DNA from 3 places in the Arthrobacter sp. UYEF21 genome. Region 2 is predicted to be linked to each of the others. Evidence: riboswitches for the same ligand, from Rfam matches in the RefSeq annotation. Region 2 holds a riboswitch; each other region holds the start of a gene.

Region 1 (2,197 bases), 440 kb from region 2:
AGTTGCGGTGCAGTTCCGATTCGACCTCGAGGCACTGCTGGGCTGACCGGGCCCAGAACAGCTGCGCGGCTTCCGTCGGCGCCAGCGCACTGGCGCGGGCAAGCACACGTGAGTAGCCGTTAAGGTAGATAGCGTCCTGGGCGAGGTAGTAGGCGAACTGCTCTTCCGCCAGCGTGCCGGCAGCCAGCGCCCGGATGAATTCCAGCCCGTAAATGACTGCCAGGTCCGGGGCCGCCGCCCGGCGAAGCGCGGCAGCGAATTCCCCGGGGGCGGGAGCCTGCTCCAGGTGGTGGAAGTGGTGGATGGGGCCGTTGCCTTCGCCTACCTCCAGCTGACCGGAAGCCTGCAGAGCACCGCGGAGCCACGGCTTCACCTGCCGCAGCGAGGCTTCCCAGTCACCCAGCCGGGCCTGCGCCGTAGCCATGGCCGAGGACAGTGAGCAGCCGGTGCCGTGGCTGTTGCGGGTGGGGATCCTGTCTCCAGTCACTTCCACTACCGGCCGGGTGAGCAGTCCGCGTGCGTTAATCAGGGCATCCGGGCACGCATCGCCGTCGAGATGGCCTCCCTTGACCAGGATGGTGGCGCCCGTGGCCGCGGCCAGCCGCTTCCCCTGCTCCAGCGCGTCCGGCCAGTTCCGCACCTGCGGCTCCCCCACCAGGATGGCGAGCTCCGCGAGGTTGGGCGTGATCAGGTCCGCGAGCGGCAGCAGGTCCAGCAGGGCAGCCTCCGCCGATTCCTTCAGCAGTCGGTCCCCACTCGTGGCCACCATCACCGGATCCAGAACCACGACGGCGGGGCGCACCTTCTCCAGCCAGCTGCGGACCACGTCAATCACCTCCACACTGCCCAGCATGCCGATTTTGACGGCGTCGATGGCAATGTCATCGCTGACGGCATCAAGCTGCTGGGCCAGGAAGCCAGCGGGCGGCACATGGACCCCTTGGACGCCGCGGGTGTTCTGCACGGTCAACGCGGTGATGGCTGCCATGCCGTAACCGCCCAGGGCGGCAATGCTCTTGAGGTCGGCCTGGATGCCCGCGCCACCGGACGGATCCGATCCGGCAATGGACAGCACCCGCGGAGTATGCCGCAGCACGTCCACCGCATTGGAAGGCCCACGTGCCGGATGCACCGTGGCAAGGGCAGGCGGCGTTTCGGATGCTGCCGCCGTTTCGGGAGTGGCGGCAGATACGGAAGGTAGAACGTGGGTTGAAGCCATAGGGGACATTCCTTCGCCGGTGCTAACCGGACAGGTTCAACGGGTCTGGATCTCAGCCGGCTCTCTGCGCGGCACCCCGTGTCAGTACCCAACACTAGCGTTTCCCATAAGACACCGTTTTAGATGAACCCCACAAACGCGGAATGCCCGGGCACTCCACCGATGAGTGAAGTGTCCGGGCAATCTGGCCGATGTCCTTGCGAAAGGTCAGAGTTCCGAAGCAGGAACCCCTACGCCCAGGATGATGGGTGCGCTGGTGTCTGCCGGTTTGGCAGCGGCAGGAGCCTGGGTGAGCTCCGGAGCCTTAGCGGCATGGGTATGGCCTGCGGACTCAACCGGCACCGCTTCGTGGTGCTCCACCGTGGTGGCGTTAGCTGCGCCCTGGGCACGGCTGGCACTGCGGTTGCGCCGCGGGCGGCGGGTACGGGTCTGCTCGGTGTGGTCGGAGTAGTCCTTCTCCACCGCGGCAGGAGCCTGACGGACAGGAGCCGCGGCCGGCTGGCGTGCCGCCGGCTGGCTCTGGGTCTGCTCGCCCGCGGCCTGAGCGCTCTCCGTCGGCATGGCTTCTGCAACAGGTGCCGGCACGCCAAGCTTGGCGAAGGCCTCCGTGAGCCTGTCCAGTGTCAGGGCCGGGGCCTGCGGCTGATCCTCGTGGTGCTCCACGAAGGGCAGCACCACCTGCTCGCCGCCGAAAGTCAGCACAGCGGCCGGGCGGCCGGCGTTGTCGGTCTCGGACCGTTCTACCGGTGCATGAGCCGGGGCCGCCGCGCCGGAAGCATTACCCCCGGCTGCTGAGGCGTGGGCCACTTCGTCGTCGTGCAGGTGCGCGGCATGGGCGGCGGCTGCAATGTTGGCAAGGGCTGCCCTGGTGGCCTCCGCCTTGGCGTGGCGCTCGGCGTCGCTGGGATCCGGGTGGACCGTGTGGATCTGCACCGGAGCTGCCGGGGCCATCTCGAGGGGTTGGCCGCCGCGGCCGCG
Region 2 (2,197 bases):
GTCAGGTTAGCCCGATTTCCATGGATCGTGCACGCCCCGCCCCGCTGCGCGCAGGTTTCTTAGGATGCGGCGGCGTCCAGGGCGACCACGAGGGCGCCGGCCGCTGCGGCGGGGTCGGCGGCTTCCGTGATGGCTCGCACCACAACTATCCTGCTTGCCCCGGCTTCCACCACCTGCTCAACGTTGCTCAAATCGATGCCGCCGATCGCAAACCAGGGCAGTGTGGCCTGGGCGCCGCCGGCGGCGCGGACTGCCTCCGCTGCATAGCGCACCAGGTCGAGGCCGACGGCGGCCCGGCCGGGTTTGGTGGGGGTAGCCCACACCGGTCCGACGCAGAAGTAGTCCAGGCCGCCGTCGGCAGTCACCGTTGCGGACATCCGGATGGCGCCCTCGATCTGTTCGGTAGTGTGGGTGGAGAGCCCCACGGTGGCTCCGGCACCGAGCAGAGTGCGGGCCGATGCCACGGGCAGGTCCTTCTGCCCGATATGGAAGACGGGCGCGCCCGTCAGCATGGCGATGTCGGCGCGGTCATTGACGGCCCAGAGACGGCCGTGCCGGGCGGCGGCTGCCTGGAGCACCGCCAACAGTTCCAGCTCCTCGGCGGCCTCGATCCCCTTGTCGCGGAGCTGGATGATGTCCACCCCGCCGGCAAACGCCGCGTCCACAAATTCCGCGAAGTCCCCGCGGTCCCGGCGGGCATCGGTGCACAGGTACAACCTGGCGCTGGTGGGCAGGCCGTTGCTGGACGCCTCCGGCGGTATCTGGGCGGAGTGGCTGGGAGGGGTAGCGGGAGCGGAGTGTGCGTTCATGGAAACTACCCTAGTTCCCCTAAACTGGGTGAGTACTGCGGGAGCCCGTTGCAGCCGTCACAAAGCGGCCGGGCTGAGAGGGCACCAGAGCCGACCGCTTGACCTGATCCGGCTAGTACCGGCGTAGGGAAGGAAACACATGCTCTCCCCATCCAGCGGCGCACCCGCCAGCCCGCCAGCCAGTGCACCAGCCAGCCCGCCTTCCGAGCCAGCAGGCAGTCCCGATTTCTGCCACGCCGACGTAGCTGTCATTGGCGGCGGCGTCATTGGCCACGGGATCGCCTGGGAAGTGCGGCGCTCCGGCCGCTCCGTGGTCCTGATCGATGATGCACCCGGCTCCGGGGCCAGTTGGGCGGCAGCCGGCATGCTCGCGCCCGTCAGCGAACTGCACTACCAGGAGGAAGACCTTCTGGAGCTGATGCTCGAATCCTCCGGCCTCTGGCCCGCCTTCGCAGCCCACCTCGCCGGGGCCGGGGCGGGGGATACCGGCTACCTGACGACGCCGACCCTCGCCGTCGGTGCCGATGCCGCGGACCGCCGCGCGCTGATGGACCTGCGGACCGTGCAGCAGGCCAGCGGCCTGGTGGTGGAACCGCTGACCGTCCGGGAAGCACGGATGAGGGAGCCGCTCCTCAGCCCGGCGATTTCCTGCGCCTTGGAAATCCCGGCGGACCACCAGGTGGATCCGCGGAAGCTGGTGGCGTCCCTGCAGCAGGTCCTGGCCAGCCACGAACCCGGCGCCGGAACCGCTGTGGACGGCGCCCGCGGCGGGTTCGCCGTCGGGCACCGGGCCGAAGCCCTACTCTGGGATGCCGGACGCGTCAGCGGGGTGAAGCTGGCCAACGGCGGCACAGTCACTGCGGGAGAGACCATTGTGGCCAACGGCCTGCAGGCGGCTGCGCTGGAAGGATTGCCGGACGGGCTGCGCTTGCCTCTCCGCCCTGTGTACGGCGACATCCTGCGCCTCGCCGTACCGCGGCACCTGCGTCCGCTGGTCACCTCCACCGTCCGCGGCCTGGTCCACGGGGTGCCGGTCTACATCGTCCCGCGGCAGGACGACACCGTGGTGATCGGCGCAACCCAGCGGGAGGATGCACTGTCCGCCATCCCGGACGCCGCCGTGTCGGACCCTGCCTTGCCGGGCCCCATCACGCCGAGCACTGCCTTTTCACACACCATCACGCCGAGCACTGCCGTCTCCGCAGGCGGCGTCTACCAGTTGCTCCGCGACGCACAGGCCCTGCTGCCCGCCGTCGCCGAGCTGGAGCTCCTGGAATGTACCGCGCGGGCGCGCCCCGCGACGCCGGACAACGCACCCCTGCTCGGCCGTGTACCCGACTCCCGGCCCGGTGTCGGACACATCGCCGGGCTGATCATTGCCACCGGAT
Region 3 (2,197 bases), 360 kb from region 2:
GTGAAGCCCATGGGCACAGCCCTCATTCCGTCGACGGTGCGGCCCTGGCGGGCAGCTAAGGGTGCCGCCCCGGCCGTTCGAAATCAGCCTAGTGCATCGGGGCCTGCAGCTCCGGCCAGCGCCACTTAGCGGACAGCAACCCGGATATTGTTGCGCCACGGATCCTCGAAGCGCAGTTCGGCACCCGTGTGGTGTGACGCCAGCCCGGCGACCTTCAAGCGGTCAGCGAGGGCTCCGACGTCGTCACCTGAAGGGACTTCGATGAGCACCTCCCCTAGTCCCAGGGTGTCCTTGCGCGGTCCGGCGCCGCGGCTGTTCCATACGTTCATTGCCATGTGGTGGTGATATCCGCCCGCAGAAACGAACAATGCCTGCCCGTGCCAGCCGGCGGTCTTTTCGAAGCCCAGCGTGCCCACATAGAAATCGTGCGCCGACTGGACATCACCCACCTGGAGGTGGACGTGGCCCACACCGGCTTCGGCGGCCTGCTGGCCGTCCATGGATTCCTCGGTCATGTGCTGCTCAAGGTAGCGCTGCGGCGGCAGTGCCAAGCTGTCCATCAGCACATCCTTCCCGTTCCAGGACCAGTTTTCGCGGGGCCTGTCCCAGTACAGTTCGATGCCGTTGCCTTCGGGGTCATTGAAGTAGAAGGCTTCGCTAACGAGGTGGTCGGCGCTGCCGGTGAAGGACCGGGGTTCGTACTGGGCCGCGGTGGCTACCGTGGCAGCAAGCGAAGCCCGGTGGTCAAAGAGCAGCGCCGTATGGAACAGCCCGGCCTCGCCCCTGCGGGGCAGGCTCAAGGACTGGGCGGCCGCAAGATGGACCAGCGGGCGCCGGAGCCGGCCAAGGTAGACGCCGCCGTCCTGTTCGGCGACGACCTCCAGGCCGAGCGCACGCTGGTAGTAGTCGGTCATCAGCTTCATGTCGCCCACCTTGAGCATCACTGTGCCCATGGAGAGGTCGGCAGGAAGGAGATCCCGACTGGTGGCTTCTGCAGTCATTGAACGCTCCCGGTCCGTTGGCCTTCGGGGTCGAAGGTGGCCATGACTCCATTTTACTTGAAGCTTCAATTTAATTCAAGTGGCTGGGCAGACAGGTTGCGACAGCATCCCCGTGACTGCTGTCACAGGCCACCCTCGGCCTGTGGTAGCTTCGACTTGACCACACGGGAGCCCTTGCAGGGGCTGAGATCGGGCTGACGCAGCCTGCGACCGTTGAACCTGTCCGGGTAATGCCGGCGAAGGAAGTGAATATTCATTGAATACACAAGAAACACAGCTGAACCCTGCCCAAAGTGAAGCCGACCAGGATCAAACGGTCCGGCCTGAAACCCAGTCACTGAAGTCCCACTCGCTGGCGTTCATCAATGATGACGCCACCGGGATCCGGGTTCCCGTGACCGAGATCGCGCTGGAACCGTCGCCGAACGGCGAGGCGAACGGGCCTTTCCGGACCTACCGCACGGCCGGTCCGGGCAGCGATCCGGTGGTGGGCCTCAACCCGTTCCGCTCGGAGTGGATCGCCGCCCGCGGCGACACCGAGCCCTACAGCGGCCGGGAACGGAACCTGCTCGACGACGGCAAGTCGGCAGTTCGCCGCGGCGCCGCTTCCGCGGAGTGGAAGGGCGCGCAGCCCGTGCCCCGCCGCGCCGTCGAAGGCAAGACCGTCACGCAGATGCATTACGCACGGCAGGGTGTGGTGACGCCCGAGATGCAGTTCGTTGCCCTCCGCGAGAACTGTGACGTGGAACTGGTCCGCAGCGAAGTCGCTGCCGGCCGCGCCATCATCCCCAATAACATCAACCACCCGGAATCTGAACCGATGATCATCGGCAAGGCCTTCCTGGTGAAGATCAACGCCAATATCGGCAACTCCGCGGTGACCAGCTCCATTGCCGAGGAGGTGGACAAGCTCCAGTGGGCCACCCAGTGGGGCGCGGACACCGTCATGGACCTGTCCACCGGCGATGACATTCACACCACGCGGGAATGGCTAATCCGCAACGCCCCCGTTCCCATCGGCACCGTGCCCATTTACCAGGCTTTGGAGAAGGTCAACGGCGAGGCCAACAAACTGACCTGGGAAATCTTCCGTGACACCGTGGTTGAGCAGTGCGAGCAGGGCGTGGACTACATGACCATCCACGCCGGAGTGCTGCTGCGCTACGTGCCGCTGACGGCCAACCGCGTCACCGGCA

Evidence for each region. A riboswitch is a leader RNA that binds a small molecule or an ion and turns the genes downstream of it on or off. The one in region 2 is predicted to bind thiamine pyrophosphate.
Region 1: another riboswitch for thiamine pyrophosphate. It lies ahead of ABIB27_RS02270 (bifunctional hydroxymethylpyrimidine kinase/phosphomethylpyrimidine kinase); the one in region 2 lies ahead of ABIB27_RS00230 (FAD-dependent oxidoreductase).
Region 3: another riboswitch for thiamine pyrophosphate. It lies ahead of thiC (phosphomethylpyrimidine synthase ThiC); the one in region 2 lies ahead of ABIB27_RS00230 (FAD-dependent oxidoreductase).

Annotation. Positions count from the first base shown of each region.
Region 1 is NZ_JBEPNF010000001.1:482,645-484,841, reverse strand. Features, by position in the region: gene ABIB27_RS02270 (bifunctional hydroxymethylpyrimidine kinase/phosphomethylpyrimidine kinase) at 1-1,228, opposite strand, end outside; TPP riboswitch at 1,211-1,308, opposite strand; gene ABIB27_RS02265 (Rne/Rng family ribonuclease) at 1,427-2,197, opposite strand, start outside.
Region 2 is NZ_JBEPNF010000001.1:46,519-48,715, forward strand. Features, by position in the region: gene thiE (thiamine phosphate synthase) at 60-809, opposite strand; TPP riboswitch at 837-956, shown strand; gene ABIB27_RS00230 (FAD-dependent oxidoreductase) at 949-2,197, shown strand, end outside.
Region 3 is NZ_JBEPNF010000001.1:401,688-403,884, reverse strand. Features, by position in the region: gene ABIB27_RS01845 (hypothetical protein) at 1-11, opposite strand, end outside; gene ABIB27_RS01840 (VOC family protein) at 126-1,001, opposite strand; TPP riboswitch at 1,156-1,263, shown strand; gene thiC (phosphomethylpyrimidine synthase ThiC) at 1,258-2,197, shown strand, end outside.